DNA from 3 places in the Paenibacillus sp. JT22N15 genome. Region 1 is predicted to be linked to each of the others. Evidence: predicted binding sites of a transcription regulator. Region 1 holds the regulator's gene; each other region holds the start of a gene.
What was found. The regulator Rex, encoded in region 1, represses fermentation and respiration genes when NADH is low (regulators of the CRP and FNR family bind a similar motif). The targets are predictions, from matches to a motif close to TTGTGAAATATTTCACAA.

Region 1 (8,268 bases):
CTTTTTTGTCCGGCAGCTCCACACCAATATGGCGGTCGAATCGTCCGGGCCTCAGCAGTGCGCTGTCGAGCATTTCCTTACGGTTCGTTGCCGCAATAATGAGCAGCCGCGGTGCCGTATCCGCATGAATGCCGTCCATTTCCGTAAGCAGCTGATTAAGCGTTTGATCATATTCCCGATGCTGTCCGCCATCGCGCTTGCCGCCGATAACCTCGATCTCATCGATAAAAATAACGGCGCTTTCCTTGCCCGCTTTCTTCGCTTTCGTCCGCGCTTCTTTGAATAAGTCACGAATCCGGCCTGCCCCGACGCCGACGTACATCTCCACAAATTCACTGCCGGAGGCAGCCAAATAAATCGAATCGGTATATTGCGCGGCTGCCTTCGCCATTAGCGTCTTCCCGGTTCCCGGCGGTCCCGTCAGCAAAATTCCCTTCAACGGCCGAATGCCGAGCTTGCTCAGTTCCTCATGCCGGACTAGAAAATCGAGCGCCTCGATCAACTCCTGCTTGGCACGCTCCTGTCCGCCAATTTGCTCAAAGGAGAATGGCACGCTGTCCGATACCTTCCGCCGCTTCGTACCTGAAGCATGTGCAAGCTTTCCTCTGCCGGTCGCTAAATAAACGACAGCAGCTGCGATAATGACAAGCAGCACAAAAGGCATTAAATTCACATTCACAAATAAAAGAAAGGCAATCAATACCGGAATAAAACCAATTGCCATTTCGATGCCGTATTTACGCATAACTGGACACCTCCAGCTGTGCGGCTACACGCGGAAGCACGATATACTTCGTAGCCGTACCATCTTTCAGCGTAATGTATATATTGGTGTCATCCATATCGGTAACGGCGTGAACACCTGAATGTTCATCCGCCAAAGCTTTCAACGTCTCAGGAATAGTCGAATAGTTTTTGTGCTCCATCGCTTCAGCCACTTTGAATAGAGACGATGACCAAAGCTGATCCAGCTTGGCGTTCGAGCTTGTATTCGCAATATCGAGCTGAATGTCGCGGCCTCCAATGACAGATTTGCTTTGCCCCGCTATCGTTTCATATACATGCTTTAAATCCGCTCCAGCTGAAAGCGTCAGCGGGAAAGTAATACGGTCCGTATCCATAATAGGTGTCTCGGATGAAGCAATGCCTTCTATTGAATCAACCGCCTTGGCAAGCGGAGCTGCGAATGCAACCTGATGATAAATAAGCCAGCCTCCAAATAAAACGAGGGCGGACGCAGCAGCTGTTAGCAAAATCGGCATAATCTTGAGTTTGAACATCGTAAAAATCCCCCTCTCAAAATGACGGTGATATACCAAACGCATATCCACTCCGATACACGAAAGTATATCACATCGCCTGTTGAATAAGGGGGTGTAATAATAGCCAGCAATTCCAACTGTTACAGCTAAGGCATCCATTACAGCTAGGACGCCTTGTCACCTACTAAACTATATTTCTTCAAAAATGCGCCATCGCGGAACGAATAATACGCATAATAATATTTCGTTATCGCTTCATCACGGCTATAAAAAATTTCCCATACCGGCTCGCCGTTCAGCAAACCCGGCTGTGTTCTTTTAATATCCGCATCCGGCTCGCTGCCCAGTAAAGCAGTATCCGCCTGCTCTTGAGTAATATGCTCGGTCGCTTTCACCGTGAGCACAGGACCTTCCGCTGTCGTTAGAAATACATAAACGTCTTGTTCATCAGCCGTATTCCCTTTTACAACCCAGGAAATGCCATCCCACACCTGCTTCGTCATCCCGGTGACTTCCGTCAACTGCGCGGCTTCAATAGCATGCGCTTTAATAGGGGCTTCCTCTGCCCATAAATCCTTATGCACAGTTCGGTAATAAACAATCGTAACGGTCAGCAATGCGATAACAAAAATAACTGAAATAAAGACAGCCCGTTTTACCGTCCAAAACGGCTTTCTCGTTCTCGCCCGCATTATGCCTTCAACAGCCTCTCGAAGCTCGCCTGAGCATCGTGACGAATTTTCTCCTCATCAAGCAGCGTGCATTCGCCATCCCGTACAACTTGGCGGCCGTCCACCCATACATGCTTAACGTCGCGGCCAGAGCCGGCATATACCAAATGGGACACAATATCCGTCTGTGGATAAAAATGCGGCTGTTCAATATCGATCGCGATGAAGTCAGCCTTCATGCCAACGCGCAGGCGGCCAATGGAATCCTCCTGCCAAATGGAGCGAGCGCCGTATACCGTTCCCATACGCAAAGCTTCAATGGCTGGCACAACCGTAGGATCGCCAGAAACACCTTTATGCAGCAAAGCCGCAAGATTGATTTCCTTGAATAGATCAAGATTGTTGTTGCTCGCCGCGCTGTCCGTGCCTAATGATACAGTTACACCTGCGCGAAGCAAAGCAGGCACGCGGGCAATGCCGCTTGCCAGCTTGAGGTTGCTGACCGGGTTATGCGATACGGCTACTTTGCGTTCAGCCAGCAGCGCAATTTCCTCGTCATTCAAATGCACCGCATGAGCAACGAGCGCCGGACGCGAGAAGAAGCCTAAATTGTCGAGATGCTGAACGGGACGAACGCCATAATCGCGAACGTTCTGCTCTACTTCGGCAATCGATTCTGACATATGCGTATGCAGTGGCAAATCATAATCATGAGCGGCCTGAACAAATTTCTCAATATAATCTGGCGGGCATGTATAAGGCGCATGCGGCGAAATCATCGTCGTAATCCGGCCATCGGCCTTGCCGTTCCAATCGCGTGCGAAAGCAATCGCTTCCGCCAGCTTAGCTTGCTGTACATCCTCCGGGCAAAGGCCGATGACGCCGCGCGTCAGACAGCCGCGAATGCCGGACTGTTCAACAACTTCGGCCAGCTGGTCCATGCGGTCATACATATCCACGAAAGCTGTCGTACCGGATTTAAGCATTTCCACCACGGCAAGCGCGCTGCCCGCACGGGTATCAAGGTCGATGTATTTGCCTTCCATCGGCCACATTTTTTGCTCCAGCCATACTTGCAGGTTTTGATCATCGGAATAGCCGCGCAGCAAAGTCATAGCCGCATGTCCATGCGTGTTTACTAGACCCGGCATAAAAGCAAGCTTGCTGCCATCCAGCTTTTGCACATCGGCTTGCAGCCCAGTTGGAGCTTCTGCTCCGATATATGTAATGCGATCATCGGTTACAACCATATGCCCTTGCAGCACATGCTCGCCATCCTCCATCGTTACAAAACGTCCATTTTCAATCCAAATTTGGCTCATTTTCGTCATCCCTTTCCCTCTCCAAGTAATAGGCCAGACTTAGCAGCTCTTTCGTAAAGTCAGCATGATGTATGCGAATTTCCTCAGGTACCTTCAATATCGCTGGGGCAAAATTAAGCAAGCCTTCAATGCCGGCGTCAATAAATTGATTAGCAACGTTTTGCGCTTCAAATCCGGGAACGGTTATAATGCCGATCCGGATATTGTTTTCCTCCACCGTTTGTTTCAGCATATCCATCGGCATAACGGTCAAATTATTAATTTGCGAGCCGATTTTAGATGGATGCACATCAAACACCGCGATGATTTTCATATTGTCTTTGGAGTATTTATTATAATTGCACAGCGCATGGCCTAAATTACCAGCTCCGACAAGGGCGACATTTATCGTCTGATCAAGCTTGAGAATTTGGCGGATTTTTTCAATTAAATACGTCACATCATAGCCGATGCCCTTACGGCCAAAATCGCCGAAATACGCCAAGTCCTTGCGGATTTGCGCCGGATTCAAATCCAGCTTGACGCCAAGCTCCTGGGACGAAACGGTCTGCACCTCCCGGTTGTTCAGCTCGTTCAGCACTTGCAGGTAAATGGGGAGGCGTCTTACGACGGCCTCCGATATTTTCGTCTGCTTCACCCGTTCTCCTCCTCCCTCTCGGCACCAAGCCATTCTTTCATTCTCGGTACAATTTGCTCTATATGCATATGCTCAATTTTCGGGCCAGGCAAGGAATACAGAAAATGCTTGCCATAATACGTTTCAATCACTCGCGTATCATAAATAATGACAATGCCTTTATCCTTCGCCGTTCGCACGAGCCTGCCGAATCCCTGCTTGAAGCGAATAACCGCTTGCGGAATTGACAGCTTCATAAATGGATTTTGCTTTTGGCGCTGCAGCAATTCCGACTTCGCTTCCAGCAGCGGATGATTGGGCGGTTGGAACGGCAATCGGACGATGGCAAGGCAAGTCAAGGCTTCGCCTGGAATATCAACGCCTTCCCAAAAGCTGCTTGTACCAAGCAGTACGGACTCTGGCTGCTGTAAAAAACGACGCGTCAGCTTCGTACGATTGCCGCTGTCGATGCCTTGGCCCAGCACTTGAATGCTGGTGGCCGCGAGCGCCGCTTTAAGCGGGTCATATACCTGCTTGAGCATTCGGTAAGAGGTGAACAGCACCAGCATTCTGCCATTGGTCTGCTGCACTGCATCTGCCAAAGAAGAGACGAGCATTGAAATAAATGCGGGCTCGCCCGCCGAGCCTTTAAGAACAGGGAAATTGCGCGGAATAATGACGAGCGCCTGCTCCCGGTAATTAAACGGCGATGCCAGCTGCACGGTGCGCAATCTGCCCGCCTCTTCAAAGCCGCTAAGTCCAAGCTGCTCTTCGGCGAACTGGAATGACTTTTGCACCGAAAGGGTGGCTGACGTTAAAATAATGCTGTCCTTCACATCAAATAAATACTGCTGAAGCTGGCTGCTCACATCAATCGGCACCGCATAAAGATGCAGCGAGCGATGCTTGTAGGTCATGTTGGCTTCCAGCCAGAATACGTCAGTCGTCTGATCGACTTTCATAAAGCTGCGCAGATCATCCTTAACTCTCGTCAAATCGCGCAAAACGCCATTCAGATCCGTTACAAGCGCCTGTACGGCCAGCTCATCGATGCGGTCTTTAATTTCCTCGGACATTTTCTCAGCTGTCTTCAGCACGCGAATGAGCTCCGTATGAATATTGGTCTCTTCGGCGAGCACTTCGGACCAGCCTTCCGGCAGGCTATCGCCTCGCAGACGATAAACGGATTGATTGTTTTCACCCATCGCGTCAGGAGAAGCTTGCACAAAGCTGTACAGCATTTCAAACAGCCTCTCCCAATGCTCCTTCACTTCCGTGAAGGTCGGGATAATGGTGTCAATCGTTTCAAGCCAGCCTTGAACCCGCTCATCGCTTTCCTGCTGAAGATGAATGCGCAACGATGGCAGCAAGCCGGAACGACTATCCTTGAACATCCGCGTAATCGCATTCGTTATCGAATAATAGCCGAGCTGCATGCCTAAATGCTTGCTGGCTACTTCCTCCACATGATGTGCTTCATCGACAATCAAATGGCTGTAAGTCGGCAGCAGCCGATGATCCGCTTGAATGTCTGTAAACAGCATGGAGTGATTCGTAATGCACACATCGGCAATATTAGCTTCATGCTTAGCACGATGGTAATAGCAGCGTTTGAACCAAGGACAAGCCCGGTTCAGACAGGAATCTGCATCACTGGCAACGGTCGACCAGAAATCAGTCCCCTTGTTGCTGAAATTCAGCTCTTCCTGATCGCCTGTTTCCGTCTCGCCCAGCCAAACGACCATTTGCGAGGCAGTAATTGCATCATCAACGGGGGACATCATATCCCTCGTATTTATTTTACTTTCAAATTTGCGCAGGCACAAATAATTCCCTCTGCCCTTGAAAATAGAAGCTCGGAACTCTATCGGCAAAATCTGTTTAAGCAGCGGCACATCGCGATGCCTTAGCTGCTCTTGCAAATTAATGGTATGCGTGCTGACGACTATCTTCTCATCTTGACGGATACCATAATAGAGCGCTGGAATCAGATAACCGAGAGACTTTCCTGTACCTGTACCCGCTTCAATGAGCAAATGGCGTTTGCTGTCCAGCGAATCAAACACTTCATGGAACATCGTCATTTGCGCTTCGCGTTCTTCATAATTCGGGAATTGCTCAATAAAACGCTGCTTGATTTCATCCAAATATTGCTCGAATGACATATCCTGCAAAGGCGAGGCTCCCTCTTCGCTTCGCGCGGGCTTTTCCTCTGTCCATTCTCTGGCTTTCAACGCAAACTGGTTGAAAAAATCATAATCCGGAACACCCATAACGATGTTCTGTTCCACCTGCTTAAGCGTCAGCGTAATAAACCAGCTTAAATCGCTGCCATTGTCTACAAGCGAAGATAACCGCTGCAAAGTCAGCAGCGGCAAGCTCCGTAGCTTTTGAACTGATTTGGCAAATATAACGGCGGTCGCCATCGCATCGCTATCAGCGCGATGATGATGATCATGCGTAATGCCGAACTGCTCAGACACAGCACCAAGCTGGTAAGACGTAATCGATGGAAAAAGAATGCGCAGCAGCTCAATCGTATCGAGCCTGCGCCCTGCAAACGTGTGGTAGCCGCTGCGATCAAGCGCTTGGTTCAGAAAACCAGCGTCAAAATTGACATTATGCGCGACAAGCACCGCATCATCAAGCAGCGGAATCATATCCATCAGCACATCAGACAGCTCAGGAGCATCCGCCACCATTGCCTCGTCAATGCCCGTTAGCTGCGTAATAAACGGTGGTATCGCAATCGTTGGCTTTACAAACGAATTATACGTATGAATAACTTCAAGATCATCATCAAGGAGGACCAGCCCCACCTGCAAAATATCATCGGAGGCGCTGTGTCCGGTCGTTTCCAAATCAAGCACTGCATATTTCATAAAATAAATCCGATCCTCTCACAAGCAGCATAGCTCCGTGCTGCCGAACAATAATGACAACTGCTGCGGACGTTCCCGGCAGCTCTGCAAATTATTCAGCGGATCCTTAAAGCTTGGGTCCAGCTCATAGGCTTTAAGGAAAAATTGCTCTGCCTGCTCCAAGTTTAAATGAACCGCTTGAATGCACCCAAGGGCATTATAGCTTAAAGCGAGCCATTTCGGATAGTCCGTAAGTTCAATTAGCAGTTGAAAATGACGCTGCGCCTCACTCCAATTTTGCAGGTGCATATTCGTCATAGCCAAAAACAGCCTTGCTAAATTGCATTCCGGCAGGTGGTTTACAGCAAGCTGGAACTGCTTTGCAGCATGGGAAAACATAAATAATTGATAATAGCCTTGTCCTTTGGATATGAGCTCCGCTTGCTCCACAGTCATGCCAGAAATAGGCTGCTGTGAGACGTTTGGCTTTTCTGCTTGCTGCTGCGGCAGTGGCTGCACAGCCGCTGGCGCTTGTCCTACATACTCCGCTGCTGCTGTAAGCAGTGAAGCATTTGAAGGCTCGGCCTCTTCCTCTGTGAAAACGGCAAATTTTTCTTCAAAATCAATCCATTGCTCAATTAAAGAATCGCTGATTTGCTTCAAAGCGTAAAGCTGCTCGTCATAATATTGCTTCTGTTCCTCCGCCGCCAGAGGGTAGGAATCAATAATGTTGTCGAGCATTTCGTTCATCGTCGCAAACATATGCTGGAACATCATGCATCCCGCCTTCACCAAAGAATTGAGGAGTGATAACCTCATTCTTTGTTAAGCGGGTGCTTTTCATACTTGGAACCAGCCTTTACATAACGGAGGAACTGACTTGCGCCTGCTTACAAAATCGTCGCATGAATTTCTTCCGTCATTTGCGACACCGGACGGTTCGCCTCATCCAAAATAACGACGCGCGGCTTGTAATTTCTAGCCTCTTCCTCCGTCATCGATGCATAAGAAATAATAATGACCGTATCTCCTGGCTGTACGAGTCGGGCAGCTGCGCCATTGAGGCAAATAACGCCAGAGCCTCGCTCCCCTTTTATAACGTATGTTTCAAGGCGGGCACCATTATTATTGTTTACGATTTGCACCTTTTCATTGGCCCAAAGATCCGCCGCATCCATTAAATCCTCATCAATGGTAATGCTGCCGACGTAATTGAGGTTTGCCTCTGTTACCGTCGCGCGGTGCAGCTTTGATTTCATCATCGTTCTAAACATTGCCATTCACCTCCAAAGGTTCAAACAGCTCATTATCAATTAAACGGGTCGCCCCGAATTTTACGGCTAAAGCCAAAATGTAACGCTTGCGGGTACTTTGAAAAGGAACGTCAGCAACAGGTGTGGCAAGTGCAGGGTATTCCAGTACTTCGACATAATCGATATTGGCAAGCGGTGCTTCGCTAATCGCAGCACGCACTTTGTTCACAAGCTCTGCTGGCGTTAGCGAGGCGTCCTTCATCCATTCCCGCGCCTTTGCAAG
Region 2 (8,268 bases), on a different contig from region 1:
GTATGCAAAAAACAGCTGGAGCTTGCGGCGGCGCTTGGCGTCGATACGATTTTGGTCATCCCTGGCGCGGTTGGCGTTGATTTTATTCCCGGCAGCGAAGTAACGGATTACGAATATGCGTATAACCGTGCCCAAGAGTCGATTGCGAAGCTCGTTCCTTTTGCCGAAAGCGCGAACGTATCGATTGGCATTGAAAATGTTTGGAATAAATTTCTATTGTCGCCGCTTGAGCTGCGCGGATTTATCGATTCATTCGGCTCAAGCTTCGTAGGCTCTTATTTCGATGTCGGAAACGTCGTGCAAAATGGTTATCCAGAGCAGTGGGTACGCATTTTGGGCAACCGGATCAAGAAGGTTCATTTCAAGGATTACCGTCGCCAAGCGGGCGGACTCCATGGCTTTGTCGATCTGCTTGCAGGCGATGTAAACTATCCAGCTGTCATGGAGGCGCTGCAGGCGATCGGCTATGACAATTACGTCACGGCCGAAATGATTCCGCCGTACACGCATCATGCGGAGCAAATTATTTTCAATACTTCCAAAGCGATGGATGCGATTTTGGGCCGCGGAAACGGCTAACTTAATTCGCCAAAAGCTTTTATTTGATAAGGGGGATTCACGATGTTAAAAGTAGGTCTTATCGGATTCGGTTTTATGGGACGCATGCATTTCGACAACTATGTTCGTCTTACAGAAGAGGGCGCGCAAGTAAAACTGGCAGCGATTTGCGATCTGATGATCGAGGAATTGAAAAATGGCAAAGCTTCCGGCAATATGGCGACGGGCCAAGAGGTTTATGATCTATCGCCGTACAACCTGTATGACAGCATTGAGAAAATGCTCGAAAACGAGGAACTCGACATCATCGACATTACGCTGCCGACTTATTTGCATGCTGAGCTGACCTGCAGGCTGCTGGAAAAGGGGCTGCATGTGCTCTGCGAGAAGCCGGTAGCTGGAAATTCCGCTGATGGCTGGAAAATGGTGCAAGCAGCTGAGCGCACAGGCAAAACGCTAATGATCGGCCAATGCTTGCGCTTCTGGCCAGCCTATGAATATTTGAAATCCGTCGTGGACGATAACCGTTTTGGCGCGGTAACGGGCGGTTATTTCTTCAGAGGCTCTGCCGCCCCTAAAGGCTGGTTCCTTGACGGCAGCAAGAGCGGCGGGGCTGTACTGGATATGCATATCCATGATACCGACATGATCCACTGGCTGTTTGGCAAGCCGGAGCAAGTCTCGACGCTCGCTCGCAACGTCATTCCAGGCAGCGGCTACGATACGGTATCAACAAATTACGTCTACCCGGACGGCAAAGTGCTGAATGCGCAAGCAGACTGGACGCTCGAAGGCGATTTCGGCTTTGCGATGACGTATCGCGTCAATTTTGAAGGCGGCAATCTGCTGTTTGAGAACGGACAGGTTAAAGTGAATCCCAACAACGAGCCGGGCTTTGTAGCTGATCTATCGCCGGACATGGGCTATTACCGCCAAATCAAATATTTCCTTGAATCGGTAAACGCAGGTACGCCCGTATCCGTCTGTATGCCGGAAAGCGCTGTAGGAACGCTGGAAATTATTGAAGCAGAGCTTCGCTCGGCTGATGAGCGCGGCGCATTAATCCGTCTGTAAGCATGCATTCGGCGGCAAGTCGGCCAACTTGAAGGCGCATGAAAACATAGGCTAGCCCCTTACGCTATAGACAATGGCGGCAAGGGGCTATTTTTATTATAATCGCTTTTTTGTGAAAAATATCACATAACTCCCGAGCATTGTTGTTTATACTGTTGGTGAGTACGATGAAAGCTGTACAGGGAGGCGTTTGCAATGGGAATCATACGGCAGAAGCTTGTGCTGATTGGCAATGGGATGGCGGGGATAAACACGCTGGAGCATATACTCAAGCTGTCCCCGGAGCAATATGACATCACGGTATTCGGCAGCGAGCCGCATCCAAACTATAACCGGATCATGCTTTCTTATGTTTTGGAAGGCAGCAAAACGATGGACGATATTATTTTAAACAGCTGGGCCTGGTATGAGGAGCATCAGATTACGCTGCATACGGGAACAACCATAACATCTATTGATACGCAGCAAAAAATCGTTTTTGCGGACAATGGGCTGTTCGCAGCCTATGACCGTCTAATTATAGCAACAGGCTCGAATCCCATTATACTGCCCGTTCCTGGGCATCAGAAGCAGGGCGTCGTAGGCTTCCGCGACATGGCGGATTGCAGCGTCATGCTGGAGACAGCGAAGCAATATCGCAATGCGGCCGTTATTGGCGGCGGGCTGCTTGGATTGGAGGCTGCCAAGGGCTTGCTCAATTTGGGCATGAATGTGACGGTCATCCATTTGATGGCGGATTTAATGGAGCGCCAGCTTGACCCGAGCGCTTCGGCGATGCTGAAGGCGGAGCTGGAGCGGCAGGGACTGCATTTTCTCATGGAAAAGCAGACGGCGGAAATTTATGGCGGCGAGCGAGTTGAGGGGCTGACCTTCAGCGATGGAACGAAGCTGGAATCGGATTTTATCGTCATGGCAGCGGGCATACGGCCTAATACGGCTTTAGCTAGCGCGAGCGGCATTGAAGTGAAGCGAGGCATCGTTGTCGATGATTACATGCAAACGTCGGCGGAAGGCGTGTACGCTGTTGGCGAATGCGCCGAGCACCGCGGCATTTGCTATGGCTTGGTTGCCCCGCTGTTTGAGCAGGGGGCCGTACTCGCGAAGCAGCTATGCGGCGTGCAAACGAAGCCTTACGAGGGGACGCAATTGTCGACGAAGCTGAAAATTTCGGGCGTAGATGTATTTTCGACTGGCGTATTCTTGGATCAGCCAGAGCTGACGGTTATTCGCAAGCAGGATGACTGGAAACAGCAATATAAGAAGCTGCTGCTTAAGGGCGATACAATCGTTGGCGGTGTGCTTTATGGCGATGTCAGCGATTCGAGCCGAATTCAGCAGTGGGTGCGCGAAGGTGCGGCGATGACGGACGCTATTTATGCGGAGCTGATGGGAACGGCCGGCACTGCGCTGTCAGCCGCTGATCGCGTAGCGCAAATGGCCGACGATGAAATCGTATGCGGCTGCAACGGCGTATCGAAGGGGAGCATCGTAAAGGCGATTAAGGACAACTCGCTCACCACGGTTGATGAGGTTAAGGCATGCACTGGGGCTGGGCGTTCGTGCGGCGGCTGTGTGCCGACGGTTAGCCATTTGCTGCAATATGTGCTAGGAGACGAATATGCTGGGCAGAAAACCAAGACTGGCATTTGTGGCTGCACCGACCTGAGCCGCGATGAGATCGTAGCTGCGATAAAAGAGAAGCATTTGACGACTGTGAAAGAGGTCATGCATGTACTAGAGTGGCATCATTCGGAGGGCTGCTCGAAATGCCGTCCAGCGGTCAATTATTATTTGGGCATGCTGTGGCCGCAAGAGCATGAGGACGAGAAGGATTCGCGCTTCGTCAATGAGCGGATGAACGCCAACATTCAGAAGGATGGCACCTACACCGTCGTGCCGCGAATGTACGGCGGCGTGACGACGCCGGAGGATTTGAAGAAAATTGCCGATGTGGCCGTGAAATATGAGGTGAAAATGGTCAAAGTGACCGGAGGCCAGCGGCTTGATTTAATTGGGGTCGCGAAAGAGGATTTGCCGCTCGTATGGAAAGAGCTGGATATGCCTTCGGGCTATGCGTATGCGAAGGCGCTGCGCACAGTGAAAACCTGCGTCGGCCAGCAATTTTGCCGCTTCGGTACGCAGGATTCGATCGGCATGGGCATTCGGCTGGAAAAAACGTTCGAGCGGATCGATATGCCCGCCAAGTTCAAAATGGCCGTGAACGGCTGTCCGCGCAACTGCGCGGAGTCGTGTACGAAAGATATCGGCATCGTCGGCAATGACGGCGGCTGGGAAATGTTCGTTGGCGGCAATGGCGGAATCAAGCCGCGCATCGCCGAACTGCTGTGCAAAGTGAAAACGGATGAAGAGCTTGTGCAGATGGTGGGCGCTTTTACCCAATATTATCGGTTGACGGCGAACTATTTGGAGCGCACCTCGGAGTGGGTGGAGCGTTTGGGCATTGAGGCGATTAAAGCAGAAGTCGTTGACAATATGGACCGCCGCCGCGAGCTGTATCAGGATATTTTAGCCCTGCTAGCCGAGCTTCAGGAGCCGTGGAGCGCAGCGCTAGAGGAGCAGGGAGAAAGCAGCTATCTGTTCGAAGCCATTCAATTGAAATAGGAGAGGAGCAGCCAAATGACTGCACAGGTAAACAACGATTTGACCTATATTAAAATCGGCACGCTTGAAGATTTTCGCGAACGGATGGGGCGGGTCATCCGCTTGAACGAGAAGGAAATTGTTGTGTTTCGTACAACGGACGGTACCTTGTATGCCCTGGACAATCGCAGTCCTCATCGCAGGGGAGGCCCACTCGCGGAAGGCATGGTATCGGGACATTTTGTACTGGACCCGCTATACGATTGGAAGATCGCACTGGATACCGGGCAGGTGCAGGCGCCTGATACTGGCATGGTGCCAACTTATCCTTTGAAGGTAGAAGGCGAGGATGTACAACTGGGGCTAACGCTGGAGCAAGCGGGCCAGCTGGCACTGGAACGATAGAAGCTCGTATTTTAAGCGAATAAAGGAGGTTTATCTATTGAATACGGCAACGGTTAACAAGGAAGGCGGTCAAGGCAAGAAGGGTTTTGGCGAATGTGCTTGCTGCAGCGGCAACCATCTATTGCATGCGCTTTTGGAGCAGAAGGAGAGGCAGGACGTCGGCATTCAGCCGGAGAAGCTGAAACCGGAAGATTGGAGCAAGCAGTCCATTGCCGGGATGGTGCGCCAGCTTATGTTCGGCTATCATCTGTTTCTCAGAGCCGAGCTGCCGCTGCTGCATGAACTGACCACGCTTATTACGAGCGTTCATGGCAGCGAGCACCGCCAGCTGATTGAGCTGCAGCAGCGCTTTCATGCTTTAAAGGTTTTGCTGGAGCAGCATTTGATCGACGAGGAGGAATGCTTTTTCCCGCTCATTCTGAAATATGAGCGGCGCCATTCCGCTACCGCGTTCAGGCAGGCGAAGCAAATGGTCGAGAAGCTTGAAGGCGACCATAGGCGTATCGGCAATATGCTGCTGCATCTTAGGCTGGCTTCGGCGCATTATGTGCTGCCGGATGATGCGTGTGAGGCTTTCGCTTATACGTACACGAGGCTGAAGCAGCTGGAAGCGAAGCTGCTGGAGCATATCCGGCTGGAAAATCATTATTTATTTTATAGATTGTGATAATATTCACATTTTAAAAAAGAACCCGGTTTTATACTGAAGCTATAAAGGATATGGGAGGCGAAGAAGATGGCTGTCAATCAAACCGATCGCATTAAAGTGGCAGAATCTGCGGGCGCTTGGCGGGGCTTTGCAGCAGGCAAGTGGCAGGAACGCATTGATGTAAAGGATTTTCTGGATCATAACATTCAGCCTTATACTGGCAATGAGGAATTTTTGGCGGGAGCCACCGAGGCTACTGGCGAGCTTTGGCAAAAAATCCAGCAGCTCGTCAAGCAGGAGCGGGCGAACGGCGGTGTGCTGGATATTGACCTGCATACGGTTTCCAGCATTACCGCCCATGCGCCCGGCTACATTGACCAGAAGAAGGAGCAGATTGTCGGGCTGCAAACCGACGCGCCATTGAAGCGTTCCATTCAGCCATTCGGCGGCATCAAAATGGTCGTAGATGCTTGCGAGGCCTACGGCTTCGAGCTTCCTGGCGAAATGGTCAAAATGTTTACCGAGGTTCGCAAAACCCATAACCAAGGCGTATTCGACGCCTATACATCAGAGATGCGGGCAGCGCGCAAAGCGGGCATTATTACAGGGCTGCCGGATGCTTACGGACGCGGCAGAATCATTGGCGATTACCGCCGGGTAGCCTTATATGGGGCCGATCGTCTCATCGCCGGGAAGAAGCAGGAGCTGCTGCTGCTGGAAACAGGCACGATGACGGAGGATACGATTCGCGACCGGGAGGAAATTTCCGAGCAAATCCGCTCGCTGCAGGAGCTTAAGCAGATGAGCCTTGCCTACGGCTGCAACATCTCCCGTCCGGCAGCTACGGCGAAGGAAGCGTTCCAATGGCTGTACTTTGCTTATCTGGGGGCGATTAAGGAGCAGAATGGCGCGGCGATGAGCCTTGGGCGCGTCTCCAGCTTTCTCGATATTTATATCGAGCGCGATCGGCTGGAAGGAAGGCTGACGGAGGAGCAGGCACAGGAGCTGATGGATCATTTTGTCATGAAGCTGCGGATCGTGAAGTTTTTGCGGACGCCAGACTATAATGAGCTGTTCAGCGGTGACCCTACCTGGGTGACAGAGTCGATTGGCGGCATGGCGGTCAATGGCCAGACTAGGGTGACGCGCAGCTCCTTCCGTATTCTTCATACCCTATATAATTTAGGGCCGGCACCGGAGCCGAATTTGACCGTACTGTGGTCAGCAAGCCTGCCGGAAGCGTTCAAAAAATATTGCGCCAAGGTGTCGATAGAAACGAGCTCGATTCAATATGAAAATGATGACATTATGCGCCCGCAGTTCGGCGATGATTATGGCATTGCCTGCTGCGTCTCTGCGATGCGAATCGGCAAGCAGATGCAATTTTTCGGAGCGCGGGCGAATTTGGCAAAGGCGCTGCTCTATGCTATCAATGGCGGCGTGGATGAGGTTTCTGGTGCGCAGGTTGGGCCGGCATTTGCTCCAATCACGAGCGATTTGCGCCTCGATTATAAAGAGGTAATGGGCAAATACGACGCCATGCTGGAATGGCTGGCTGGTCTCTACATGAACACGCTGAACATTATCCATTACATGCATGACAAATATGCGTATGAGCGGCTGGAAATGGCGCTGCATGACCGCGAAATTTTGCGTACAATGGCATGCGGCATTGCGGGCTTGTCTGTTGTGGCGGACAGCTTGAGTGCGATCAAGCATGCGGTTGTTATACCGATTCGCAATGAAAATGGCATCGTTGTCGATTTTGACATTCAGGGCGAATATCCGATGTACGGCAACAATGACGAGCGGGTAGACCGGATCGCCGTGCAGCTGACCGAAACGTTTATGAATAAGCTGCGCAAGCATCGCACTTACCGCGGCGCATTGCCAACGATGTCGGTGCTGACGATTACATCGAACGTCGTGTATGGGAAGAAAACGGGCAGCACGCCGGATGGCAGAAAAGCCGGAGAGCCTTTTGCCCCGGGCGCTAATCCGATGCATGGCAGAGACCGCAAGGGGGCGCTTGCTTCGCTTGCATCCGTTGCCAAAATTCCGTACGAGGATTGTCTCGACGGCATTTCCAATACGTTCTCGATCATTCCGAAGGCGCTCGGCAAGGAGCCGCAGACACGAATTAACAATCTGGTGTCGCTGCTCGACGGTTATGCGGACAGCTCCGGCCATCATTTGAACGTTAATGTGTTTGAACGGGAGCAGCTGCTTGATGCGATGGAGCATCCGGAAAATTATCCGCAGCTGACGATTCGCGTATCGGGCTATGCCGTCAACTTTATTAAGCTGACCCGCGAGCAGCAGCTCGATGTTATAAACCGTACGTTCCACGGCGCAGTATAGAAAGGAGGCCCTAAGCATGCTAGGCAGAATCCATTCCTTTGATACGTTTGGAACCGTCGATGGACCGGGCATCCGCTTCGTGCTTTTTATGCAGGGCTGCGCGCTGCAATGCCAGTTTTGCCACAACCCGGATACTTGGGATACAGGAGCGGGTAAACAGGTGAAGGTCGACGATATTTTGCGGGAAATAGAGCCTTATGTGCCGTATTATCGCCGCTCCGGCGGCGGCATTACGGTTACGGGCGGAGAGCCGACGCTGCAAGCGCCATTCGTAACCGAGCTGTTCAAAGCGTGCAAGCAGCGCTGGGGACTGCATACGGCGCTTGATTCCTCCGGGTTTTGTGAACCGCATCACGCCGAGCCGCTTATGGCGGTTACCGATTTGGTGCTGTTGGATTTGAAAATGATTGATTCCGCCAAGCACGAGCAGTTGACCAGCCGTCCAAATGAGCGGATTTTGCGTTTCGCAGCTGCTTTGAGCTCGTGGAAGCAGCCGGTATGGATTCGGCATGTGCTCATTCCGCAGGTGACCGATGGCGGCGACGATTTGCGCGCGCTTGGCGCTTATATTAGCGGGCTTCAAGCGGTTGAGAAGTTTGAGATTTTGCCCTACCACCGAA
Region 3 (8,268 bases), on a different contig from region 1:
GTCAATCGCACCATTGTAAAGTCGATGTTTATTAGCGGCTTGTTTGCGGGGCTGGCAGGCGTGTTTGAGACGCTGGGCGTATTTGGCTATCAGACGATTCTAGCAGCGCCTTGGGGCTATGGCTTTGATGGTATCGCGGTTGCTTTGCTTGGCGGCAATACGCCAATTGGCGTATTGTTCGGTGCTATACTGTTCGGTGGTCTCAGCTATGGCTCTGCGGGTATGAGCTTTGGAGCGGGCGTACCGCCAGAGCTCGTTCGAATCGTTATTGGTTCGATCATCTTCTTTATTGCTTCGCATGGCATAGTAAAGTTTTTCATAAAACCATTCCTTGGACGACGTGCAGACAAGCGTAAGGAGGCGATCTAATATGAATGCACTGGAAATATTGGGTCAGCTTATTAACGTTACGCTTGTATTTTCTACGGCGCTTATTTTTACCGGTCTCGGTGGTCTCTTTTCTGAGCGATCTGGCGTTATTAATATCGGTCTCGAAGGCCTGATGGTGTCAGGCGCGTTCGCGGCAGCAGTCATTACCGACTATGCGATACAAGCTGGTTATGAGGAATCTGCTCCGTGGATAGGCTTAGTGGGGGCAGCTATATATGGGGTGATATTTGCCCTTCTACATGCGGTATCTACCATTACATTTAAGGCGGATCAGACGATAGTCGGTGTCGTTATTAATATTTTGGCAGCGGGCATCGCGATTTATTTGACGAAGAGCTTGTATGAAGGTTCGGGACAGACAACAACGCTGACTCATGTATTCAACAAATGGGAAATCCCTTATTTATCAGATATTCCGTTTTTTGGAGAGGCGTTCTTTAAAGCTTATCCGACGACATATGTTGTTATTTTGCTTGTCATTATCAGCTATATTGTACTGTACAAAACGCACTTCGGCTTGCGCCTTCGCGCAGTCGGAGAATACCCGAGCTCGGCCGACACAGTGGGGATCAGCGTAACAAAATACCGTTATATCGGCGTGCTGCTTAGCGGCGCACTTGCAGGTCTTGGCGGTGCGACCATTACGTTAACAACGACGAGCAACTTTGCCCATAATACCATTTCGGGCCAAGGCTTTATCGCTATCGCGGCTGTAATTTTCGGAAAATGGAATCCGCTTGGCGTTGCGGGAGCTGCTATTTTCTTCGGCTTCGCGCAAGCGATTCGCAACTTTGCCCAACTGTTCGATTGGTCGCAGCAAATTCCGACCGAGTTTTTCTATATGCTGCCATACGTATTGACGTTGGTTGTACTCGTAGGTGCAGTAGGACGTTCTTCTGCTCCAGGCTCGCTTGGCGAACCATACGATCCGGCAAAACGCTAATAGAATCAAAGATCTCCAAACTTCCCATGGATTTCACGTATGTCGTGATCAATCCAAGGGAAGTTTTTTGTATTCTGATTATTTGCGCAAGGTTAGTCACAGAAAATCCACGATTGTGGATAACTTGTTGATAACTATGTGCGTAAATGCTGCATTTATACACAATAGTCGCCAATGATGGAAAGTTCAGCTGCGGCAGGCGCTATTTTTAATGGGAATTCACACTTTTGTCATAAACGCATTGACAGCATGATCTGCCTGGAGTAAATTAAACCTTATCAAATGAATTTACCGTAAAGGTCAAATGAAAGGCGAACGACTTTTTAGGTTTGTGCATCAATTCACAAAGTCGGAAGTAGCCATATCTGGAATGGGCAATCAGCTTGCCCTTCCCTCATAAGAGGAGAGGATTAACTGTGGAAGCACTGGCACTTGAACGCAAGGCGGAGCAGAACCGCGAACTGCGGGAACGGCTAATGCAATTGAAGAAAGAGCGCAACGCCATCATTCTTGCTCATTATTATCAGCGTGATGAAATTCAAGAGGTTGCAGATTTCCGTGGAGATTCTTTTTTGCTAGCACAAAAAGCGGCGCAGACGGACGCGGATGTTATCGTATTTTGCGGCGTGCATTTTATGGGCGAGAGCGCAAAAATTTTGGCACCGAACAAAACGGTTATTATTCCGGACGAGCGTGCAGGCTGCCCGATGGCGGATATGGTCAATGTCGATGGTCTTCGCAAGCTGAAAGCCCAGCATCCGAATGCGACCGTCGTTACGTATATTAACTCATCTGCCGAAATTAAGGCAGAGACTGACATTTGTTGTACATCGGCAAATGCGGTTAACGTTGTAAACTCCGTGGAAGGCCAAGACGTCATTTGGGTACCGGACAAAAACCTTGGGCATTACGTGCAGCAGAAAACCGATAAGAATATGATTATCTGGGAAGGTTACTGCAACACGCACGACATGTTGACGGTCAAGGATGTAGAGGAAATGAAGGCGAAACACCCGAATGCGCAGTTTGTTGTGCATCCTGAGTGCCGCCCTGAAGTGGTGGAGCTGGGTGATTTTGTCGGCAGTACGACAGCGATTATTAAATACTGCAAGGAATCGGATTGCAAGGAGTTCATCGTCGGCACGGAGGATGGCACTGGCTATCAGCTGCGGCTGGACAGCCCGGACAAAACATTCCTTTTTGCATCTAAATATTTGGTCTGCCCGAACATGAAGGTTAATAACCTCAAAAAGCTAGTAAAATGCCTCGAAACGATGCAGCCGCAAATCTATGTACCGCCGCATGTGGCGGATCAAGCACGCTTGTCCTTGGAGCGCATGTTACTCGTGAAATAGGAGCAGCATGCGCTACTCCTATGCCTGGAGGCGCGAAAAATGATTCCCAGATACCTTGTAGACATCAATTTAGACGAACTGCCGGTAATCGAGAAGGATGTTATTGTGATTGGGGCCGGCATTGCCGGTCTTTTTACCGCACTTCGGGCAAGTGATCGGCATTCCGTGCTGATGATTACGAAGAAGTCGCTGCTGGACAGCAACACCCGCTATGCGCAGGGCGGCATTGCCGCGGTCATATCGGAGGATGATTCACCCGCTTATCACAGCGATGACACGTTGATTGCGGGAGCGGGCTTGTGCTCGGAGGATGCGGTCAATGTGCTTGTGCACGAGGGGCCAGAGGGTGTAAATCAGCTCATTGAAATGGGCACGCAGTTCGATTTGGAAAATGGCGAGTTTGCGCTGACGAAGGAAGGCGCTCACAGCCAGCGCCGTATTTTGCATGCGAATGGGGATGCGACGGGCTACGAAATTGTACGAGCCTTATCGGAGAAAGCGTTGTCTAAGCCGGGTATTGAAGTTTGGGACGACCATTTTGTCATCGATTTGGTGACTAATGATGGAGAATGTGTTGGCGCTGTTGTGCAAAAGCCCGACGGCTCGCGTCTGCTTGTGCGCGGCAAGGCGACCATTTTATGCTCTGGCGGAGCCGGCCAGCTCTATCGTTACACGACGAATCCTGAAGTAGCCACAGGCGATGGGATCGCAATGGCTTACCGGGCAGGAGCTTATATACAGGATGTAGAGTTTGTTCAATTCCATCCGACCTCCCTATGCTACCCAGGGGCGCCGCGGTTCCTGATTTCAGAAGCGGTGCGCGGCGAGGGAGCCGTACTTCGCAATACGCGGGGCGAGCGTTTTATGGAGCATTACCATCCTCAGCTGGAGCTGGCGCCGCGTGACGTGGTGGCCCGCGCCATTATTAGCGAGATGGAGGCCACGAAATCAACCTTCGTTTATTTGGATGTGACGCATGAGTCGCCGGATATGGTGAAGCATCGTTTTCCGAATATTTATGAATTCTGCTTGCGTTATGGTTTGGATCTGACGACGGATTGGATTCCGGTTGCCCCTGCTGCACATTATATGATGGGCGGCGTTAAAACCGATCTCGATGGGGAAACCAATATTAAAAGGCTGTTCGCCTGCGGCGAGGTTTCCTCGACAGGCGTTCACGGAGCGAATCGCTTAGCGAGCAATTCGCTGTCGGAAGCGGTCGTTTTCGGCAAGCGAATCGTCGAGGCGATTGATAAACTTGCAGAGCATGCAGAGATTCAGCCTATAATAGAGAGCAGCGTACCGCGCAGCAGCGTGCCGATTCAGGCCGTTGTGGAGCGGAGATTGAAGCTGCAAAAGATTATGGTCAGGTACGCAGGCTTGCAGCGTGATGCGAAGGGTTTGGAGAAGGGTCTTGAAGAGCTGCGGCGCCAGCTTCCGATTTTTCAAGCGATGCTGACCAAGCGGGAAGAATTTGAATTTGCCAATATGTTGACATGCGCCCTGCTGATGGCGGAATCCGCTTTGCAGCGGGAGGAGAGCCGCGGCGCGCATTACCGTGAGGACTTCCCGGAGCGCAATGATCAGGCTTGGCGCAAGCATACTGTAATGCACCGTGTATACGGGAGGACAGAGGAGCGGTTAACCAATGTTTGAGACGACGCTGGACGGCTATAATGAAGCACTGCGCGCACAAATACGCAGCTGGCTTGCGGAAGATATCGGAAGCGGCGATGTAACGACCGCTATGACGATTCCGCGCGGGGCGCAGGCGAAGGCTGTTATTCATGTAAAGGAAAATGGACGGATTGCCGGCATTCCGATTGCTCGCCTTGTGTTTGAAACCGTTGATCGCTCGCTGGTCTTCACGGCGAAGGTTGAGGATGGGCAGTATGTGGAAAAAGGCACCGTGCTCGCGGAAGTAGAGGGCAGCATCCATAGTCTGCTGACAGGGGAGCGCCTTGCGCTTAATTTAATGCAGCGGATGTCCGGCGTTGCGACGAAGACAAGCGAATTTGTAGCGGCTTTGCAGGGCTTGCCGGTTAGGCTGGTCGACACGCGCAAAACGACGCCAGGCCATCGCTTGCTTGAAAAATATGCCGTTCGCGTAGGCGGCGGCTCGAATCACCGGTTTGGCTTGTATGATGCCGTTATGATCAAGGATAATCATATTAAGGGCGCAGGCGGTATTCGGGAAGCGGTGGAAGCAGCGCGAGCAGGCATTCCCCATACGATGAAGATTGAAGTGGAGACGGAATCTTTGGAGCAGGTCGATGAGGCGATTGCATGCGGCGCTGATATTATTATGCTCGACAATATGCCGCAAGATATGATGAAGGCAGCTGTCAAGCAAATCAAGCAGCGCTCGCCACATGTTATTGTAGAAGCTTCGGGCAATGTGCGGCTTGATACGATTTACGGCATAGCCGCTTGCGGTGTAGATGTCATTTCGGTAGGAGGCCTTACCTACTCCTTTCAATCGCTTGATATTAGTCTCGACCTTAATGCGAAGAAGGGAGGGGCAATGTCTTGATTCTCGTCATTGACGTCGGCAATACGAATATAGTGCTGGGCATTTATCAAGGCAAGGAGCTGCTCCATCACTGGAGGCTCAGCACGAATCGTTCCGCTACAGTTGATGAATATGGCATCAACTTTCATCATTTGTTTCATTTTGCCGGCATGCGTTTGGAGCAGATGGAAGGCGTCATTATTTCATCCGTCGTTCCGCCGCTGATGCGGACGCTGGAGCAGCTGTGCATGAAGTATTTGCGCAAGAAACCGTATATCGTCGGCCCAGGCGTGAAGACAGGACTCAATATCCGGTATGAAAACCCTCGCGAGGTCGGTGCTGACCGCATCGTGAATTCGGTGGCGGGCATCGTCAAATATGGCAGCCCGCTTATTGTCGTCGACTTTGGCACCGCAACGACGTTTGATTACATTGATGCCGCTGGCAGCTATTTGGGCGGCGCCATTGTGCCGGGCATTGCTATCTCGACAGAGGCGCTTTATCAGCGGGCGGCGAAGCTGCCGCGCATTGAGCTGGTGAAGCCGCCAAGCGTAATCGGCCGCAATCCGGTCACATCTATGCAGGCGGGCATTATATACGGCTATGCTGGACAAGTGGACGGTATCGTGCGCAGAATTCGCAAGGAGTTTAAAGTTTCGCCGCGTGTCATCGCGACGGGCGGCTTGGCTGAGTTAATTAGCTCAGAATCGGAAACGATAGATGAAGTTGATCCGCTTCTGACATTAGAAGGCTTGCGTATTATATATGAACGGAATCAGGAGGGATAGACGATGGAGCAAAGGAAAGATTTTTTGGTGCGCGGCACGGCATGGGAAGGCAAAATTCGTGTTTTCGCTGCCCGTACAACGCAATTGGTCGATGAGCTGCAGCGCCGGCACGGTACACTGCCGACAGCAACGGCGGCGATCGGCAGAACGGCAACAGCCGGAGCTATTATGGGCGCCATGCTGAAGGGCGAAGAAAAGCTGACGATTCAAGTGAAGGGCGATGGCCCAATGGGACAAATTGTTGTTGATGCAAATGCTCATGGAGAAGTGCGAGGCTACACGGACAATCCGCTCGTTCTGCTTCCAAGCAATGCGCAGGGCAAGCTTGATGTTGCAGGTGCAGTAGGCCATAGCGGTTATATTCATATTACAAAGGATCTAGGCCTGAAAGAGCCTTACCGCGGCAGCGTTCCGATTGTTTCCGGCGAGCTGGGCGAAGATTTCACCTATTATTTTGCCGTATCGGAGCAGACGCCTTCCGCAGTTGGGCTAGGCGTGCTGGTCGATGAGGATGGCCGCGTCATCCACGCTGGCGGCTTTATCGTACAGCTGATGCCAGGACTTACGGATGCAGAAATTACAAAGCTGGAGAAAGCGCTCAGTGCGATGCCTCCTGTCACTGCGCTGCTCGATCAGGGCGAGACGCCAGAAGGGCTGCTCAAATGGGTCGTCGGCGACGATGCTGTCATCCATGAGTCGCTGGATTTGCGTTTTCAATGCAAATGCTCGCGCGAGCGCGTAGAGCAGACTCTGATCAGCATGGGCGAATCGGAATTGCAGCAAACGATTGAAGAAGAAGGAAAAGCAGAGGTCGTATGCCACTTCTGTAATGAAGCTTACCAGTTTAACCGTACTGAGCTGGAGCAATTGCTCGACCAAGCCAAACCGAAGCCGATCCATTAAGATGGAGGCTACCGGGCAATGAACAAAATCGGTGTAGTCAGGACGATCGTCGTCATTCAGGCGTTGTGCATGATCGTGCTCAGTGTAGTTGTTGTAGTGAGATTGTCGCCTTTTTCTGAAGGGCTGCCAGAGCATGAGCCGGATTCGGGAACACGTACGGAGACGGGCAATGAGATAGTACCCGGCAGCTCGGAAAACGATAAAATTATTGCCATCATTGGCAATCACAGCATTAGGGTAAGCGAGCTGATGAACAGGCTCAGCGAGCAATATGGCGAAGCCACCCTCAAGCTGATGATGATTCACAGCGCCATTGACCAAGAAGCTGCCTCGCAGCAGCTTGAGGTTACCGCTCAGGAACAGCAGAGAGCTGTGGAGGAGCAGGCAGAAGGGTACGATAGCGAAGAGGATTTTTACCGGGTCATGGATCAGCAGCTTGGCATGTCCAAAGAGGAAGTTTTGAAGGATGTGAAGTACAGGCTGTTGACTGAAAAAATAGCGATCCAAAAAGTGGACGTGCCGGACGCTGAGGTTGAACGCTACATTGCGGATCATGAGGAACAGTACGGCGACAAGCTGCAATATCGCTTATCCTGGATTGTGACGGCGAATAAGGAAGAGGCGAACCGCGTGCTGGACAAACTGTCCCAAGGAGCGGATTTCGCGCAAACCGCGACTGAAAACTCAATAGATGCTTTTACGGCAGAGGCTGGCGGTGATTTAGGCCTTATTGATGCGAATGACCCGTTTCATGAGCTGGCGATTCTTTCAGCAGCAAGCAAGCTGGGTACGGGAGAGATTGCCGGCCCGATAGCCATTGCCGAAGGTTATGCCATTATTCGTTTGATGGAGCGTCATACAACGGATAAGCCACAGGGGCAGCAATTGCATGAACTTGTTCGCAAAGAGCTGGCTTTATCACAGGCTCCTTCGCTAAGCCAAATTGAGCAGCAGCTATTGGACAAATATGATGCTGTCACCTTTCCGTAAATATAAGAAATTTTAGGTTTGTTTATAAGCTTCCATTATATTGGAGCATCATATAGCCGTATTCGCCAGACGTTTGGAAAATGGGCGAACAATCCGTCTTTTTCAAAATATAAGCATTTATAAGGCTTCTACTTATATCAGGCTTATATTTCAATGCAAAACGGAACTTTTTCCGTCGGGGATGGCGTTAGCCAGCCGTTTTCGCTTGAAGGAAATGAAGGTATTGACAACGAATACAACTCATTGATAAGATGGAATTAGTTAAAAAACCAACTGAATTAGTCGGAATAAGGAGGAAGTATGACACATGGCAAAAATCGTGCAAAGCATTACTGATCTAATTGGTGATACACCGCTAGTTCGCTTGAATCGTCTTGTTCCTGAGGA

Region 2: the regulator Rex is predicted to act here: its motif matches at 1,743-1,760, upstream of nirB (nitrite reductase large subunit NirB).
Region 3: the regulator Rex is predicted to act here: its motif matches at 1,663-1,680, upstream of nadA (quinolinate synthase NadA).

What each region holds. Positions count from the first base shown of each region.
Region 1 covers NZ_JBXENV010000007.1:203,765-212,032, reverse strand. The annotation lists gene AC50X8_RS15870 (AAA family ATPase) at 1-745, opposite strand, end outside; gene AC50X8_RS15865 (hypothetical protein) at 738-1,280, opposite strand; gene AC50X8_RS15860 (hypothetical protein) at 1,427-1,954, opposite strand; gene AC50X8_RS15855 (amidohydrolase) at 1,954-3,255, opposite strand; gene AC50X8_RS15850 (redox-sensing transcriptional repressor Rex) at 3,236-3,892, opposite strand; gene dinG (ATP-dependent DNA helicase DinG) at 3,889-6,753, opposite strand; gene AC50X8_RS15840 (tetratricopeptide repeat protein) at 6,772-7,506, opposite strand; gene panD (aspartate 1-decarboxylase) at 7,623-8,006, opposite strand; gene panC (pantoate--beta-alanine ligase) at 7,999-8,268, opposite strand, start outside.
Region 2 covers NZ_JBXENV010000008.1:23,070-31,337, forward strand. The annotation lists gene AC50X8_RS16755 (sugar phosphate isomerase/epimerase family protein) at 1-579, shown strand, start outside; gene AC50X8_RS16760 (Gfo/Idh/MocA family protein) at 622-1,632, shown strand; gene nirB (nitrite reductase large subunit NirB) at 1,828-4,254, shown strand; gene nirD (nitrite reductase small subunit NirD) at 4,270-4,638, shown strand; gene AC50X8_RS16775 (hemerythrin domain-containing protein) at 4,676-5,305, shown strand; gene pflB (formate C-acetyltransferase) at 5,375-7,648, shown strand; gene pflA (pyruvate formate-lyase-activating protein) at 7,665-8,268, shown strand, end outside.
Region 3 covers NZ_JBXENV010000019.1:86,473-94,740, forward strand. The annotation lists gene AC50X8_RS28770 (ABC transporter permease) at 1-369, shown strand, start outside; gene AC50X8_RS28775 (ABC transporter permease) at 371-1,333, shown strand; gene nadA (quinolinate synthase NadA) at 1,750-2,688, shown strand; gene nadB (L-aspartate oxidase) at 2,728-4,344, shown strand; gene nadC (carboxylating nicotinate-nucleotide diphosphorylase) at 4,337-5,221, shown strand; gene AC50X8_RS28795 (type III pantothenate kinase) at 5,218-5,988, shown strand; gene hslO (Hsp33 family molecular chaperone HslO) at 5,992-6,891, shown strand; gene AC50X8_RS28805 (peptidylprolyl isomerase) at 6,910-7,881, shown strand; gene cysK (cysteine synthase A) at 8,189-8,268, shown strand, end outside.